DNA from 2 places in the Listeria tempestatis genome. Region 1 is predicted to be linked to the other one. Evidence: a T-box and tRNA genes for the amino acid it is inferred to sense, from the RefSeq annotation. Region 1 holds a T-box; the other holds one or more tRNA genes.
What was found. The T-box of region 1 lies ahead of leuS (leucine--tRNA ligase). A T-box ahead of a tRNA ligase gene usually reads a tRNA of that ligase, here a tRNA-Leu.
Positions count from the first base shown of each region.

Region 2: it encodes a tRNA-Leu, which carries the amino acid that the T-box ahead of leuS (leucine--tRNA ligase) is inferred to sense. The anticodon was not compared.

Region 1 covers NZ_CAUYTK010000001.1:36,943-44,688, reverse strand. The annotation lists gene rpsB (30S ribosomal protein S2) at 1-673, opposite strand, end outside; gene R8923_RS00305 (YwqG family protein) at 939-1,757, opposite strand; gene leuS (leucine--tRNA ligase) at 1,854-4,265, opposite strand; T-box leader at 4,338-4,533, opposite strand; gene R8923_RS00295 (FtsX-like permease family protein) at 4,585-5,778, opposite strand; gene R8923_RS00290 (ATP-binding cassette domain-containing protein) at 5,771-6,367, opposite strand; gene R8923_RS00285 (hypothetical protein) at 6,372-7,265, opposite strand; gene R8923_RS00280 (hypothetical protein) at 7,307-7,746, opposite strand, start outside.
Region 2 covers NZ_CAUYTK010000004.1:35,990-43,735, reverse strand. The annotation lists gene R8923_RS06845 (sce7726 family protein) at 1-626, opposite strand, end outside; tRNA gene R8923_RS06840 (tRNA-Leu) at 937-1,020, opposite strand; fluoride riboswitch at 1,131-1,191, shown strand; gene R8923_RS06835 (CrcB family protein) at 1,246-1,623, shown strand; gene crcB (fluoride efflux transporter CrcB) at 1,616-1,972, shown strand; gene R8923_RS06825 (hypothetical protein) at 2,059-2,427, shown strand; gene R8923_RS06820 (Lmo2079 family surface lipoprotein) at 2,550-3,653, shown strand; gene tsaE (tRNA (adenosine(37)-N6)-threonylcarbamoyltransferase complex ATPase subunit type 1 TsaE) at 3,943-4,401, shown strand; gene tsaB (tRNA (adenosine(37)-N6)-threonylcarbamoyltransferase complex dimerization subunit type 1 TsaB) at 4,398-5,087, shown strand; gene rimI (ribosomal protein S18-alanine N-acetyltransferase) at 5,060-5,527, shown strand; gene tsaD (tRNA (adenosine(37)-N6)-threonylcarbamoyltransferase complex transferase subunit TsaD) at 5,524-6,549, shown strand; gene R8923_RS06795 (hypothetical protein) at 6,806-7,300, opposite strand; gene R8923_RS06790 (ABC-F family ATP-binding cassette domain-containing protein) at 7,424-7,746, opposite strand, start outside.

The DNA.
Region 1 (7,746 bases):
TGACTTCGATGATTGCATCAGCCATTTTAGCAGTTAATAGTTTAACCGCACGAATCGCGTCATCGTTTGCAGGGATTACATAATCAATTTCATCAGGATCACAGTTAGTATCTACAATACCGATGATAGGAATATTTAATTTACGAGCTTCTGCTACTGCGATACGCTCTTTACGAGGGTCAACGATGAACATTGCATCAGGAAGACCTTTCATATCTTTAATACCGCCCAAGAAGCGCTCTAATTTTTCTTTTTCTTTTTTCAGAAGAACAACTTCTTTCTTAGGTAAAACTTCGAAAGTACCGTCTTCTTCCATTTTTTCGATTTTTTTAAGGTGTTTAATACGCTTTTGAATTGTTTCAAAGTTTGTAAGCGTTCCACCTAACCAACGATGGTTTACAAAGTATTGACCAGAACGTTCCGCTTCTTCTTTAACAGAATCTTGCGCTTGTTTTTTAGTACCAACAAAAAGGATAGTCCCGCCGTCAGCAGCAACTTCACGCATGAAGTTGAAAGCTTCGTCTACTTTTTTAACCGTTTTTTGTAAATCGATGATGTAAATTCCGTTACGTTCCGTGAAGATATATTTCTTCATTTTTGGGTTCCAACGGCGTGTTTGATGTCCAAAGTGAACACCAGCTTCTAATAATTGTTTCATTGAAATAACAGGCATGTTATTCCCTCCTATGGTTTTATTTTTGCGACAAGTCGCCCTCCGCAATCGTTCATCCAAACAAAAGACTTGAAAAGTCAAGCACCCTCTCATTTGTCACAATGCGTGTGTGATTTAACACCGTCTACTAATATAACATAAAACAAGAGGATTCGTCAAGATTATCACGGATGTTAAATCTCCTATTCAGTATGTTTTTTAAAATTTTTCACAAAAATAAAATTCCGCTCATTTCCTTTGGTAAAACTATACATCTAGTGCTTGCTTAGTAACAATCCCAATTATATAAGACACGACTAAAATCTTTCTTCTTTAAATCTTCTTTTGAAATGAAAAAGTTCCCAATTCCAGAATCTCCCCACATGATTTCACCATCGCCAATTTTTTCAGTATCTAATTGAAAAAGCAATTCGGTTTCTGTAACATGTTTTTCATATTGTCTTGGGTCTTCTTGTGTGAAAAAAGGATAGCCGCCAATAAGGCTGCCTGCAACTGGAATGTGTTCATAAATAGCGTCCATAATATCATCCGCTTTTTCTAAAAAAGCATCTTCATAAAATTCATAGGCGTTTTTCCCATAAGCTTTAAAAAAATCATAACTATTAGAAATAATGACTCGCGATTCTATTTGACCTGTCATTTTAAATTCATCCGATACAATTTTGTATAACTCTTCCTTTTCAAATACAGTGAAAAGGGCATCTTGTTCCTCTCGCGTATAACTTATTTCATTTAATTCCGCAAAATAAAGAACTCGAAAACCATCCGTATTTTTTTGATTTTTAAAATCAAGCCCGATTAAATCATCATACATATCCACATAAAAAGCGAGCAAGCCTTGTTGAGGAAAGTTTTCTAAAAAGGGCATCTCTTCAAAGTTAATTTGTGCAAGAAGTGATAGCGGCATCCCTTTCTTATTTACTGGATAATTCACTGATTTAGGCAAATATCCTCTTCCTCCTGCTTTGCTTGTTTTTAAATCTAATAGTCCTTCATCTACAAACGATAATTGAATAGCTTTTTTTTCATTTTTTAAAAAATCTTGGATAAATGGCTCTGGAATGATGTTTTTTAACTGTTCCATGTTTTTTCCTCCTAAACGTTTTATCTCCCTTACAAACAGTTCCAAATCCTCTTGTAATCGTCTCATTTCCTAAAAAAGAGGGGTCTCCCCCTCTTTTTAATTTGCGACAATATTGACAAGTTTTCCTGGTACGGCAATTACTTTGCGAATTGTCTTACCTTCTAGTTCTGCTTGGATGCGCTCATTTTGCTTAGCGAATGCTTCTAGTTCTTCTTTTGGCATTGCTTTTGCAACAATTGCTTTCGCTTTCACTTTGCCGTTCACTTGAAGCACAATTTCTACTTCATCTTCAATTAGTTTTGACTCATCAAACGTCGGCCATGCTTCGTATGCAATAGATTCTTGATATCCGAAAATGGACCAAATTTCTTCTCCTACATGCGGCGCAATTGGAGCAAGCAATTTTACGAAGCCTTCTGCATATGCTGTTGGAATAGTGTCTGCTTTATACGCTTCATTCACAAAAATCATTAGCGCTGAAATCCCAGTGTTAAAACGCAGATTTTCGTAATCATTCGTCACACTTTTCACCATTTGATGGTACGCACGTTCAAGTTTGCCATCGTTTTCTTTCGTCACTTTCGCTTGCAAATTGCCTGCGTCAGAAACAAAAAGGCGGTACACCCGGTCAAGGAACTTACGCGCACCTTCAAGCCCGTTTTCACTCCAAGCGATAGAAGCTTCAAGTGGTCCCATGAACATTTCATACAAGCGTAGCGTGTCCGCTCCGTATTTTTCAACGACTTCATCTGGGTTGACAACATTACCGCGAGATTTAGACATTTTCTCGTTATTTTCTCCCAAAATCATTCCTTGGTTAAAAAGTTTTTGGAATGGTTCTTTTGTAGGAACAACCCCAATATCATATAGGAATTTGTGCCAGAAACGTGCGTATAGCAAGTGAAGAACTGCATGCTCCGCTCCGCCAATATACACATCAACAGGTAGCCAAGCTTTCAATTTTTCTGGATCTGCAATTTTATCCGCATTTTTCGGGTCGATGTAGCGCAAGAAATACCAGCTAGAACCAGCCCATTGTGGCATCGTATTCGTTTCGCGACGACCTTTTCGACCATTTTCATCCACCACATTTACCCAATCGGTCAAATTCGCAAGTGGTGATTCGCCTGTACCAGATGGCTTAATTTCCGTTGCTTTAGGCAAAAGAAGTGGCAACTCATTTTCAGGAACGAGTGTTGTTTCCCCGTCCTCCCAGTGGATAACGGGAATTGGTTCGCCCCAGTAACGTTGGCGACTAAAAAGCCAATCACGCAAACGGTATGTTGTTTTTCGTGTACCCGAGCCATTCGCTTCTAGCCAATCACAAACTTTTTGAATAGCATCTGCTTGGTTCAAACCGTTCAAGAAGTCAGAATTTACATGTTCTCCGTCGCCACTATAAGCTGCTTTAGAAACATCTCCACCCTTCACAACTTCCACAATTTCAAGATTAAATTGTTGCGCAAATTCGTGGTCCCGTTCATCGTGCCCTGGAACTGCCATCACAGCGCCTGTACCGTATTGAATGAGTACATAATCAGCAACCCAAATCGGCATTTTAGAGCCATTAACTGGGTTTATCGCATAGGCTCCCGTAAAGACACCTGTTTTTTCTTTGGCTAAATCAGTACGTTCTAGTTCGCTTTTTAGTTCCACTTTTTTGCGATACGAAATGACGGCCTCTTTTTGTTCTGGTGTCGTAATAACATCCACCAAGTCATGCTCTGGTGCCAATACAGCATACGTTGAACCAAAAAGTGTGTCTGGACGTGTCGTGAAAACAGCAAACGATTGATTCGCGCCATCAATTGCAAAATTGACTTCTGCCCCAGTTGATTTACCAATCCAATTGCGCTGCATATCCTTAATATTTTCAGGCCAATCGACAAGCTCCAAATCATCTAGCAAACGATCCGCATACGCCGTAATTTTAAGCATCCACTGGCGCATTGGTTTCCGAAAAACAGGATGCCCACCGCGTTCACTTTTCCCGTCAATAACTTCCTCATTAGCAAGCACCGTTCCAAGCGCTGGACACCAATTCACTGCGACTTCTGCTTCATAGGCCAATCCTTTTTCATACAATTTTTCAAAAATCCATTGTGTCCATTTATAATAACCTGGATCTGTCGTATTAATTTCGCGCTCCCAGTCATAGGAGAATCCAAGCGATTTAATTTGACGTGTAAAGTTTTCAATATTGTGAGCCGTAAATTCAGCTGGATCGTTCCCTGTATCAATCGCATACTGTTCAGCTGGCAAACCAAATGCATCCCAGCCCATCGGATGAAGCACATTATACCCTTGTGCACGTTTCATACGCGACAAAATATCTGTTGCCGTGTAACCTTCTGGATGCCCAACATGTAGCCCAGCACCAGACGGGTATGGAAACATATCTAGCGCATAAAAATTTTCCTTATCAGCATCACTCGTCGTGCGGAATGTTTTCTTCTCATCCCAATATTTTTGCCATTTTGGTTCAACTACTTTATGATTAAAACTCATTTTTACTCCCTCTCTCTACCTATTTTTTGAGATGCACAAAATAAAAAGTCCTCCGCCCCAATAGCATAATTGCTATGGGACGAAAGACTGTTTCTTCCGCGGTACCACCCAAATTAGTGACATTCACTCAACTTTTATCATCCTTAACGCGGATAACGTGCGAATTTTTGTAAAGGCAAGTTCACCCGTCCCTTTGTTCAGCTCGCACCAACCGCTGACTCTCTAAGCAAAAGAAAATCGGACTACTACTCCTTTTATCGCATCTCATTTTGAAGTTAGCTTTATTGTAGCCGATTTTCACACTTTTGGCAAGGCGGTTCTAATCAAATTCTCTACCTTGTTTCAGCAAATCTAAGAAGTCCGTATTAGCTAACCGATTAATCTTACCTAAATAAATAATGAGAATAATTACTCCATAAATAAACACATCCATTATTATTATACTCATCGCAATATAAATCGGCACTTCAAAAAATGGTAACAAGGATATTAGCATAAAAATCACTGAACTTATAGCTACACCAATTCCATAATTCCGACTAATAATGTTTAAATAGATATGCGAAATATCGTTATTTTGATAACCCAGTAGTTTCAAAATAGCGATTTCTTTTTTGTTTGCATTCAAAAAATTAAAAGTTAGGAAAGCTATACTCGTTATCGAAGCTAGCAAAATGATAGATCCTATAATAAATAATAGCAATTCCCCCATCCTTAGATTAGCTGTAAAGTTAGAAAAATTACTAAACGTATAGCTTGTATCATAACCTAAATTTTTCAAAGCTAGCCCCATTTGGTCTACATCCGTTGTGTTACTCACATAGACGATAATTTTTTCCAAATTTTGCTCTTTATTATATGCTAAATCATTCTCACTTTTAGCATAAATCACTTTTAATATCTGATCAAATTCATCTAAGTTAACATAGGCACGATGAAAGGGAGTAGAATTAATGAATAAAGGATTGTCGGATTTAGCTCCTTGAATGGCTGCATATTTAAGCACTTCATAATCATTAGAACTTATACCACCATTCTTTTCTTCAATAATTGGAACTTGGAGCTCAAGAGATGAATTTCTTGATTTCAAAACAGCCATAGTTCCATTTTTTAAATCTATTTTGTCCCCGATTAAAAAATCTAGTTCTTTATCTATACCTGTTATAAAAACAGGTCGTTCATCGCCAGATAACTCCATTCCTATTTTCAAACCGTATACCGGATATGCAATCCCTTTTTTATTTATTCTCTTCTCTTTAAAATGTTCATTTATTATCTCCACATCTTCTCTTACAATCTCTTCAGTGACATTTTTTTGAGTTTTACTCAAGATTTCAATAACTTTGACATTGTTATTTTTTAAATAATCTTGATTAATTTGAAAATATTGATTGGCTAAGTATAGTAATATGCAACTTACAATCAAGAGAGAGAAAATAAATATAATTTGTGATAATTTTAATGATTGGTAGGTTTTTTTTCTAAATAAACGCGCGACTAGTTTTCTATTCATTCACATGACCGTCCTTCATGATGATTACTTTATCTGCGAAGTTTTTAATTTCATTATCATGACTCGCAATAATAACTAATTTCTTTTGAGATAAATGTTTAAGATATTTCATAATTACCCTCTTGTTATGCGCATCGAGCTCAGACGTTGGTTCATCTAAAAGTAGTAAATTCGCCTCCCCTAGCATCGCACGAACAAAAGCAACTCTCTGTTTTTCTCCTCCTGAGAGAATCGAGACTTGTTCTTTCAATAATTCTTCAATACCTAAAAGTTTACACAAGCCCAATAGTTCATGCTCATAATTTTTCTTATCTATAGTTGTCGCCTGGAGCTTAATAATTAGATTTTCTTCCACAGACAGATTATAGAAAAGCATGTCTGTTTGCATCATGTATGTGACTGTGTGATTACTTATTGTCACATTACCCGAATCAGGTTTTTCTAACGATGCTAACAAGTTCAAAATGGTTGTTTTACCACTACCACTTTTGCCATATAAAATAAATAGACCATGATTAGGCAACTCAAATGACACATTCTCTAAACCAGAAGATCGAAAATTTTTTTTGACATTCTCAAATTTTATCATTTGTTTATCTCCCACCTAATTCATAGACATTATCTACTGTAAAAAAACTTACTTTATTATTTTCTTCTTGATAACCTAAATAATCGCTATGCCCCAACAGAATCGTATTTGTAGACATGTCTTCCACAATGAATTTTCCATCTATCATTACTTGCAAGATATATTTATCCGAAATAACCTTCGCTAGTACCGTCTCTTTATTTAATTTTTTTATTTGCCTTATACCACTATATAAATAATTTTGTTTGCTATAAACAACTTCTTCTTTATTAGTACTGAGCGCACTTTCATTTACATCAGAAGCAATTAAGTCAAATTTAGATAACGATTTATTCGTTTTATAAAGATTCGCCACATCATTTTCATGTAGTAACGTATAGATATCTCCTTGGTTCGTTGATATTCCCGAAAAAACTTTTTTAGCCTTATCACTCAGTGCTAAATTCAATTTTTTTATTTTCCCAGAGCTATTAATTTCTACTACATCTACGAGTTCATTTGTATTACCAGAATAACTAACAATCATAAACAAGTACTCATCAAAAATGTTTGCTAAAGGAAAAATAGCTTCCTTATCATCATTTAAACGATATACATTACTGTAAGAATCGCCTGTTTTCTTTAATATTTCAAATTTATTTGATATCGAATTTCCTGAAGTAATGTACTTGGCAGTTTTAAAAAACATATATTGAAACTGATTATCGCGTGTATCCCAAGGTTCTAAAGCTAATTTTTTGCTCCTATCAAATTTAATTAGCTTGGCTCCGTCGTACACAAGCGTGACATTTTCATCCCCTGCAGTACTATTATTTTTCTTATCGTCTAAGTTTTCAGAACATCCAGACATTATTAGTACTATAAGTAGCGATATTAAAAAGCTTATTTTCTTTTTCATTTTTTGCTCCAATGTTGTTATTTTTTGTAGGGCTAATTCATTTAAATAGAAGCAGTTATTTCATACGGCTTTTTATCACCAGACAATCTGACACGAGCCGTATTCATCACAAAAACAGTATTATTTCTATAGTCTCGATACGGTGCGAAAGTAGCATTAGATCTCCAGCTAGATGTTTTAGCACCATTTGTATTTATCCAGTACGCTGTTTTTGAAACAGTTTGCCAGCTACTACTAGCTCCAGCACTGGCTCCTCCAGAGGAAGTACCAATATTCAAACTTGCACTTTTCCGAAGTGAGGCTCCCGTCCTAAAAGTCGTTTTAATTTCAGTCACCTTTTTCGAACCACTATAAACAGCAGAAACTTGATAACTATATTTTCCAGTGTTACCTGAAGTGCTTGGATAATTACTGCGCCAAACATTAGAAGTTATTTTCCCTTTTTTCCCTGGTATTGAATAAGAAGTTGCATCAGTAGCAG
Region 2 (7,746 bases), on a different contig from region 1:
TCAGGCAGCTCACCGTAGTAATCCATTATTATTTCTTCGTATTCTACTCTTCTTAACACTTTAAACATTGTTATAAAGTCTAATTTACCTCTATCCTGAACTGGTTCTTTTCTTAAGCTAATAGTATTTCTACGTGTTAAAATACTAATTCCCACATTAGTATCTTTTAAAAGGTCCATAACTTTAGCATAATTGTTCTCCGAAGTAACTACTGACACATGATCAAAAGCTTTATAGTAATCTGCCAATTGTGAAAATAGTCTATCGAATGTATCCAGCTCCGTTTTGATTTCATAAACTATAGCTTTCCCGTTTATCAAAACAAAATCTGCCTTTGACCTATTAATTGGTACCTCTGATAACGCTGTTGTGGTGTTTAAACTATGTCTACCTAGAAGTAATTTATTCAACAAAGTATTTTTATAAAAATACTCATTTCTATACTCTTTATTCATATAGTTATAGACTTCACTTATAATATCTTTATTCGATATTTCAGTTCTTAACTCTAAGTTAACATATTTCTCCACACAATTATTATAAATTGATGTAGATTTATTATCTAGCAAATTTGAGAATATTCTTTGAGTAAAAAACCTATTTAAGATTATGTTGTTTTCAGTCATTTTACTCACCTTTTCTTCATTAATAATTTCTTCTGCTTTCTTTCAATTATACCATATCTAACATAATTCACCTAGACTATTACTACTTTTTTCATAAATTCCTCTAAAACAAAATCATCGTCAAGCACAGTCATTTGATAAACGATTGACTTCTCTCCTGTACTTAATCGAGACTTTTTTATGGAAAATGACCTTCTCACTATGTCAGAGACTCATTTAACCTGTAAAAAAAGCTTGTGGTCATAGCGTAATGGCATACGCGCAGGACTCACAAACTTCTTGATATTAGAGTATTCTCAATCTAATATAATGCGGCCGAGAGGACTTGAACCTCCACGAGCTAATGCCCACTAGGCCCTCAACCTAGCGCGTCTGCCGATTCCGCCACGACCGCGTAATTTGTACCAACAAAAAGTATTATAGTATTTTTTTAGAGGTTTTGTCAACGATTATAAGTGATTTTGCATAAATATTTTTCTTGCAAAAAAAGCGCTAAAAGCATATAGTAAAAGAGGCGATGGAGTTCGCTATTATTGCGTTTTGCGCTGATGACTCCTGTTGAAAGAGACATAGTTTGCTATGTTTTTTTCAACAGGAGTTTTTGATTGGAGGAGTAAATATGTATTTTTTATATGTCGGCATCTTTAGCGCGCTAGGTGGCATGACGCGTTATGGGATTAGCTTACTTATGGGGGGGAATACCTTTCCCGCTGCGACCCTCACGGTGAATTTAATAGGGTGTTTTTTGCTTGCAGTTGTGACGCAGGCGGTTGCGGCAAATCCGAAAGTGCGGCCGGAGTTCATTGCGGGGCTCGGAACTGGTTTTATCGGGGCATTTACAACATTTTCAAGCTTTAGCGTGGAAAATATCCAGTTAATTCAGGCAGGACACATTGGAATAGCAGGACTTTACATCGGAATCAGCTTGATGGGTGGCCTTGCCTTCGCAAAACTCGGTTACTTCTTTTCTGCAAAGTGGGTGAATCGTCATGCTTAACTTTTTGCTTGTCGGCATTGGCGCGGCTTTTGGTGGGATGACGCGTTACGGAATCTCGGTTTGGATGAAAAATAAGTGGAAGACCGATTTTCCGTGGGCAACCTTCCTCATCAATCTTTCGGGTTCTTTTCTTCTAGGCCTGCTTGTTTCGAGTCAGCTTTCTGATTTGTGGCAGCTCCTTATTGGGACTGGATTTATGGGTGGCTATACAACATTTTCGACTTTTAAAGTGGAAAGCACGGAACTGTATTTACAAAAAAGAACGGGAATTTTGTCGGTATATATGATTTTATCGTATGGTTTAGGCATTTCGTTTGCCGGTTTAGGTTTTTTTATAGGGAGTTTATAAGAATTGTTTAAGAAATACGCTTAAGCTTGTTTAAAAGACTGTAGGCATGCTATGCTAAGGTCAACAAACGTGCGAAAGGATAGACAATGAAAAAAATTATTTCGATTTTAATAATGAGCCTCTTTCTACTTGCGGCATGTTCAAATGATGAGGCTGTTAATTATTTAGTAATAGATGGAAGTATAACGGATGCAAGTGAAATCACGAGTAGAAATCAAGTGACAGCTTCTGGAATATTAACTTGGCAAGGTGCTGCGGAAAGTGATGCATCAAATGTTGTTTTTACCTTCGATAACTCAACTTCGATTGTAAATGAGTCTGGTAAGGCAATCGAATCAACAGATTTCCAAAAAGGCACGAAGTTTCAAGCTATCTTTCCAGAAGGTGTAAAATTAGTTGCCCCGTCTCCAGGAACAGTATCTGCAGCCGCAACGAAAATAATTGTAAAAGACTAGGTATATCACATAAAATCTAGTGGCTAATAAATAGCCGCTAGTTTTTTTGTATTTGATTGTATTCATTGCGAAATTATGATAAATTGAAGTAGTTACATAGTACAAGCACAGGAGGATTTTTTATGAAAAAAGGGTTAGTTTTATCAGTTTTGTTAGTCTTAATGTTAGTACTTGCAGCTTGTGGGAAAACGCCGCAAGAGAAATTTGCTGACACGTATTCAAATGCACTCGATGTTCCAGATCAATACACTCAAAAAATGTCGTTTAAAATTGATAATCTCGAATCAGACGATATTTATGGTAGTGATGCGGCTACAATAGCCATGCTTAAGAAAATGCAGCTTGATGCAACAGCGTCTATTGATAAAAAAGCGGAGAAATCTTATGTGGAATTCAACCTCATCTCAAACGGCGCCCTTAATTTTAATTTTGAAGTGGACGTTTTGATGAACAATAAAACAGGTGAGTCGTATATTCCACTCGATACAATTGTTAATCCAAATGAAAATTTAAAGGCGCTTCTTGATCAACAAACTGGCGGAATTTTTTCTAAAATTAATCAAGCATATCCGGATTTGAAAGATAAATATATTAGTACATCAGAACTTTCAAAATCATTAGGCGAGACAGGTGATGAAAAAACTAAACCATCTGAATCGGTCGCGAAAGCAACGGAAGATTTACAAAAGAAGATGAATGAAACCGTTACAGATTACTTAAAAGGTATGGATGAAAGTCGCTTTACAGAAGATGATGATGGTAATCTGACAACAACTTTAACTAAAAAAGATTTTGTTAACTTACTGAAAGACTTTAATAAAATGCTTGGCGAAGATAGTGTGAAGAAAGATATTCAAACAATTGCTGAATCACAAGGTAGTGTAACGGACTTTGACAAGGAGTATAAAGAATTCCGTGCGGATTTAACAGATGCAATTAAAGAAATGCAAGAAAACAAAACAATGAAGGCAAGCGTAAAAATATCATTGAAACCAGATGAAAATGATAAATTTAAATCGATGACAATGAAAATTGCAGTAGAAGATACAAAAAGCAATACAAAACTAGGCGGAACGTTTAAAGTCGAAAATGTTGCTTTCAAAAAAATCCCCGCCTTCCCGAAAGATGATGAAATTGTCAGCACTGAAGAAATTCAAACCATCATTCAAACTGTTATGATGCAAAGTGTATATGGCGATACAGACTTAACAGATTCTAATTTTTAAAAGGGACAGTGAACTAAGAACAGCCACGAGGCTGTTCTTCAGACTGCTGACAAACGGCAATCTTCGTCGTTAAACCCTCCGTTCCGATGCTCTCGTACTCAAAGTACGCTCCACTTCGGTACTCGGTTTTGCCTAGAATCTCACCATTTGTCAGCAATCTGATTTTGCGCGGGACATTTTGTTTTGTGTAAACTTTAAGTTTTTCTTCAAGCTGAGAACAGCCACGAGGCTGTTCTTTTTTTTGTTCTATGGTATGATAGGAACAGAAAATGATAGACAGGTGAAGAAAATGAAAGTCGAAAAACATATAAAAAATGCAGAAGAAACAATCACACTGGCAAAAAAGATAGGTCAAAAAGTGGATACTTCGTTCGTTATTTTGCTTGAAGGCGATTTAGGAGCGGGAAAGACCACCTTTACAAAAGGGCTTGCTGAAGGATTAGGAATCAAACAGCTCGTGAAAAGTCCCACCTTTACAATTATTCGTGAATATACGAGCGGACGCTTACCGCTTTATCATATGGATGTTTACCGTTTAGAAGAGGCATCTTCTGATGAGCTTGGCTTTGATGAATATTTTTTAGGCGATGGTGTATGTGTCGTCGAATGGGCACACTTTATTAGCGAAAGCTTACCAAGCGAGTATTTGAAAATCACCATTTCACGGATTTCAGATGATGAGCGGAACTTGGAATTTGAAGCAATAGGTGCGTGTTATGAGGCTTTCTTGACGGAGGTATTGGAATGATATTAGGCATTGATACGGCGACTGACACAATGAGTATTGCACTTTTTAATGAGGGGCAAATCACCGGAGAGCTGACGACAAATTTGAAAAAAAATCATAGCGTGAGACTGCTTCCAGCCATTCAAGAACTCATGCGAGAATGTGGCGTAGCGGTAAGCGATTTAACAAAAATTGCCGTTTCTAAAGGTCCTGGCTCTTATACTGGACTTCGAATTGGGGTCACGGTAGCTAAGACGCTGGCATGGGATCTGAATGTGCCTATTGTAGGCATTTCGTCTCTTCAAATTTTAGCCAAAAGTGGGATGTACTTCCCGGGGAAAATTGTGGCACTAATGGACGCGCGGCGGGAGAACGTTTATGCGGGCGTGTATCGTCAAGGGGACGTGCTGGAAACTTTAATTTCTGACCAACATATTGCGCTTACAGAACTACTTTTGAATTTTAGAGGGACGTCTGAAAAAATTTTATTTATTGGAACAATCCCGCTAAACTTGCAAGAAAAAATTGCGGGTGAATTGGGACAGCATGCGGTGTTTGCTAGCGCTGATACGAACTTTGCACGAGCGGCTAGCCTCGTTACTCTCGCTGAACATGAAAGCGGCACGGAGGCAACAAATTTCACACCTGACTACTTGAAGCTTGCAGAGGCCGAAAGCAAATGGCTCGAAGCGAGGAAGAAAATATGATTTCTTTTGAAAAAGCAACGCAAGAAGACGTCGATGCCCTGCTCCAAATTGAGCACGCTGTATTTAGTTCCCCATGGTCGCGTGAAGCCTTTTTAAATGAGTTCACAATCAACCAATATGCCCATTATTTGCTAGCCATTTTAGACGGGCAAATTATTGGCTACGGTGGCGTTTGGCTTGTACTTGACGAAGGTCACATTACAAATGTCGCCATTCATCCCAATTTTCAAGGACAAAAATACGGCGAGGCGCTACTAAAAGCGCTGTTAGATTTAGCGAAACAAAACGGTGTTATAAATATGACACTTGAAGTACGTGTATCGAATACGCGAGCACAAAACTTATATCGGAAATTTAATTTTCAAAACGGTGCAATTCGCAAAAGTTACTATCCAGATAACGGCGAAAATGCACTTGTAATGTGGGTGAATTTATCATGACAAAAAAAGAAACGATTATTTTAGGCATTGAATCAAGTTGCGATGAAACGGCAGCTGCAGTCGTAAAGGGCGGCAAGGAAATCTTGTCGAATGTTGTCGCATCTCAAATTGAGAGCCATAAACGATTTGGCGGTGTTGTACCTGAAATTGCCTCGAGGCACCACGTGGAACAAATTACCATCGTCATCAAAGAGGCGCTAAATCAGGCGAATGTCACGCTAGATGACGTAGACGGAATTGCCGTAACAGAAGGCCCTGGTCTTGTGGGAGCGCTACTCATTGGGGTAAACGCAGCTAAAACGCTGGCTTTTTCTCATCAAAAACCACTCATTCCAGTACACCATATCGCGGGGCATATTTATGCAAACCGCTTTGAAACCGAAATGCAGTTTCCGCTACTCGCGCTTGTTGTGAGCGGAGGACACACAGAGCTTGTTTTGATGAAAGCACACAATGAATTTGAAATTATCGGTGAAACGCGCGATGATGCGGCTGGTGAGGCGTACGATAAAGTGGCTCGGACGCTTGGTTTGCCTTATCCCGGGGGAGTTCAGATTGACCGCTTGGCAAAAGAAGGGGAAGATACGTTTCATTTTCCGCGCGCCATGCTCGGCGATGGTAGCTACGATTTTAGCTTTAGTGGCTTAAAATCTGCATTTATTAATTTGCTCCATAATATGCGCCAAAAAAACTTAGAACCGAGTCCGGCTGATTTAGCAGCGAGCTTTCAGGCGAGCGTTGTCGACGTTTTAGTCGAAAAAACAATTGCTGCCGCGAAAGAATACGGTGTAAAACAATTGCTTCTAGCAGGAGGTGTTGCCGCGAACCTTGGTTTGCGCGAACGAATGATTCAAGAAGCTGAACTTGAAATCCCTGCCACCCAATTGATTATCCCGCCACTTTCACTTTGCGGAGACAATGCCGCAATGATTGCAGCTGCTGGAACCGTAGCTTATGAAGAAGGCAAATTCGGAGATCTAGCCTTAAACGCCAGACCAGGTTTGCTGTTTGAAGAAGTTTAAAAACATGGGCGAGAATTCGTCCACGTTTCTGGCTATTGACAAACAGTAATCTTCGGAGTTTTTGGCTCTATTCCAGTACTCGGATTTGCCTAAAATCTCGTCATTTGCTAGCAATCTGATTTTTGCTGTACCTAAGTGTAGAGTTTTTCTACAAGCTAACTATGTATCCTTTATTCAAATAATGAGTAAAAATATAAGCTACCAGATAGTTTAATATATTTGGTAGCTTATTGATTAATTATTAAATTAAAATACTTTAAATATCTCCGGGCGCTTCTAGTGTTTCAAACAATTTTATCCTTTCATCTGTCAATGGATAAAATTGTTCACTTAACTCATAAACACATACTCCCCAGTTGCTTTCTTCTGTAATTGTAGCATCTATTTCCATGAATTTTTTTATGAAATTCTCATACTCAATCTCATCTCTTGTGTCTATTAAATCCATAACCTTCTCGATAAATAATCTTTGACATTGCATAAAAGCTTTTATGGTTTTATTGCAATATAAAATATCATCTTCTTCTATTACAAACACTTCTCCTGTTTGTTGACAAAGGCCATAGAACTGTACTATTGTACATCCAAAAAGTATATAACTTCTACCATCTCTTTTATACAAATACTGCGATTCCGTAAAAAATTCTATGCCATTGTTTCTGTAAGGTAGACATGATTTTACATCTACAAGTTCTCGCTGTATTTCAATTAGCCGCTTCTTTATGGTTTCTAATCCATATGGTGGTTTCATATATTCTCCCCACATTTCATCAACTATCTTATATTGTAATCGTTAAAATCTCTGTTTTAGTGTTAAGAATGCAATGCGTGCGAATTTCATCATCTGCTAGTAGCCCGACATGGACGAACTCTTTTATGCATTCAATTCCTCTATTTCCTCACTTACGATTTCCCAGTCAGCCATAAGCGCCTCAGCAATTTGTTTTATAGCATCTAGTTCTTCAGTAATCACAAAACTTTTTTCGTGGTCGTTAAAAACCGATGGAAGTGTCAATTCATGTTCGAGCGAAGCGATTTTTCCGTCACATTCTTCCATTTTTTCCTCAATAAGAGCGAGCTTTCGTGTTTTTTGTCGTAATAATTTTTGTGCTTCCTTACTTTGCTGGTAAGCTGCCTTATTAGAAGGGTTTTCAGTTTGTAAGGGGAACTTGCCATTTTGAAGCTTTTCTTCCATTT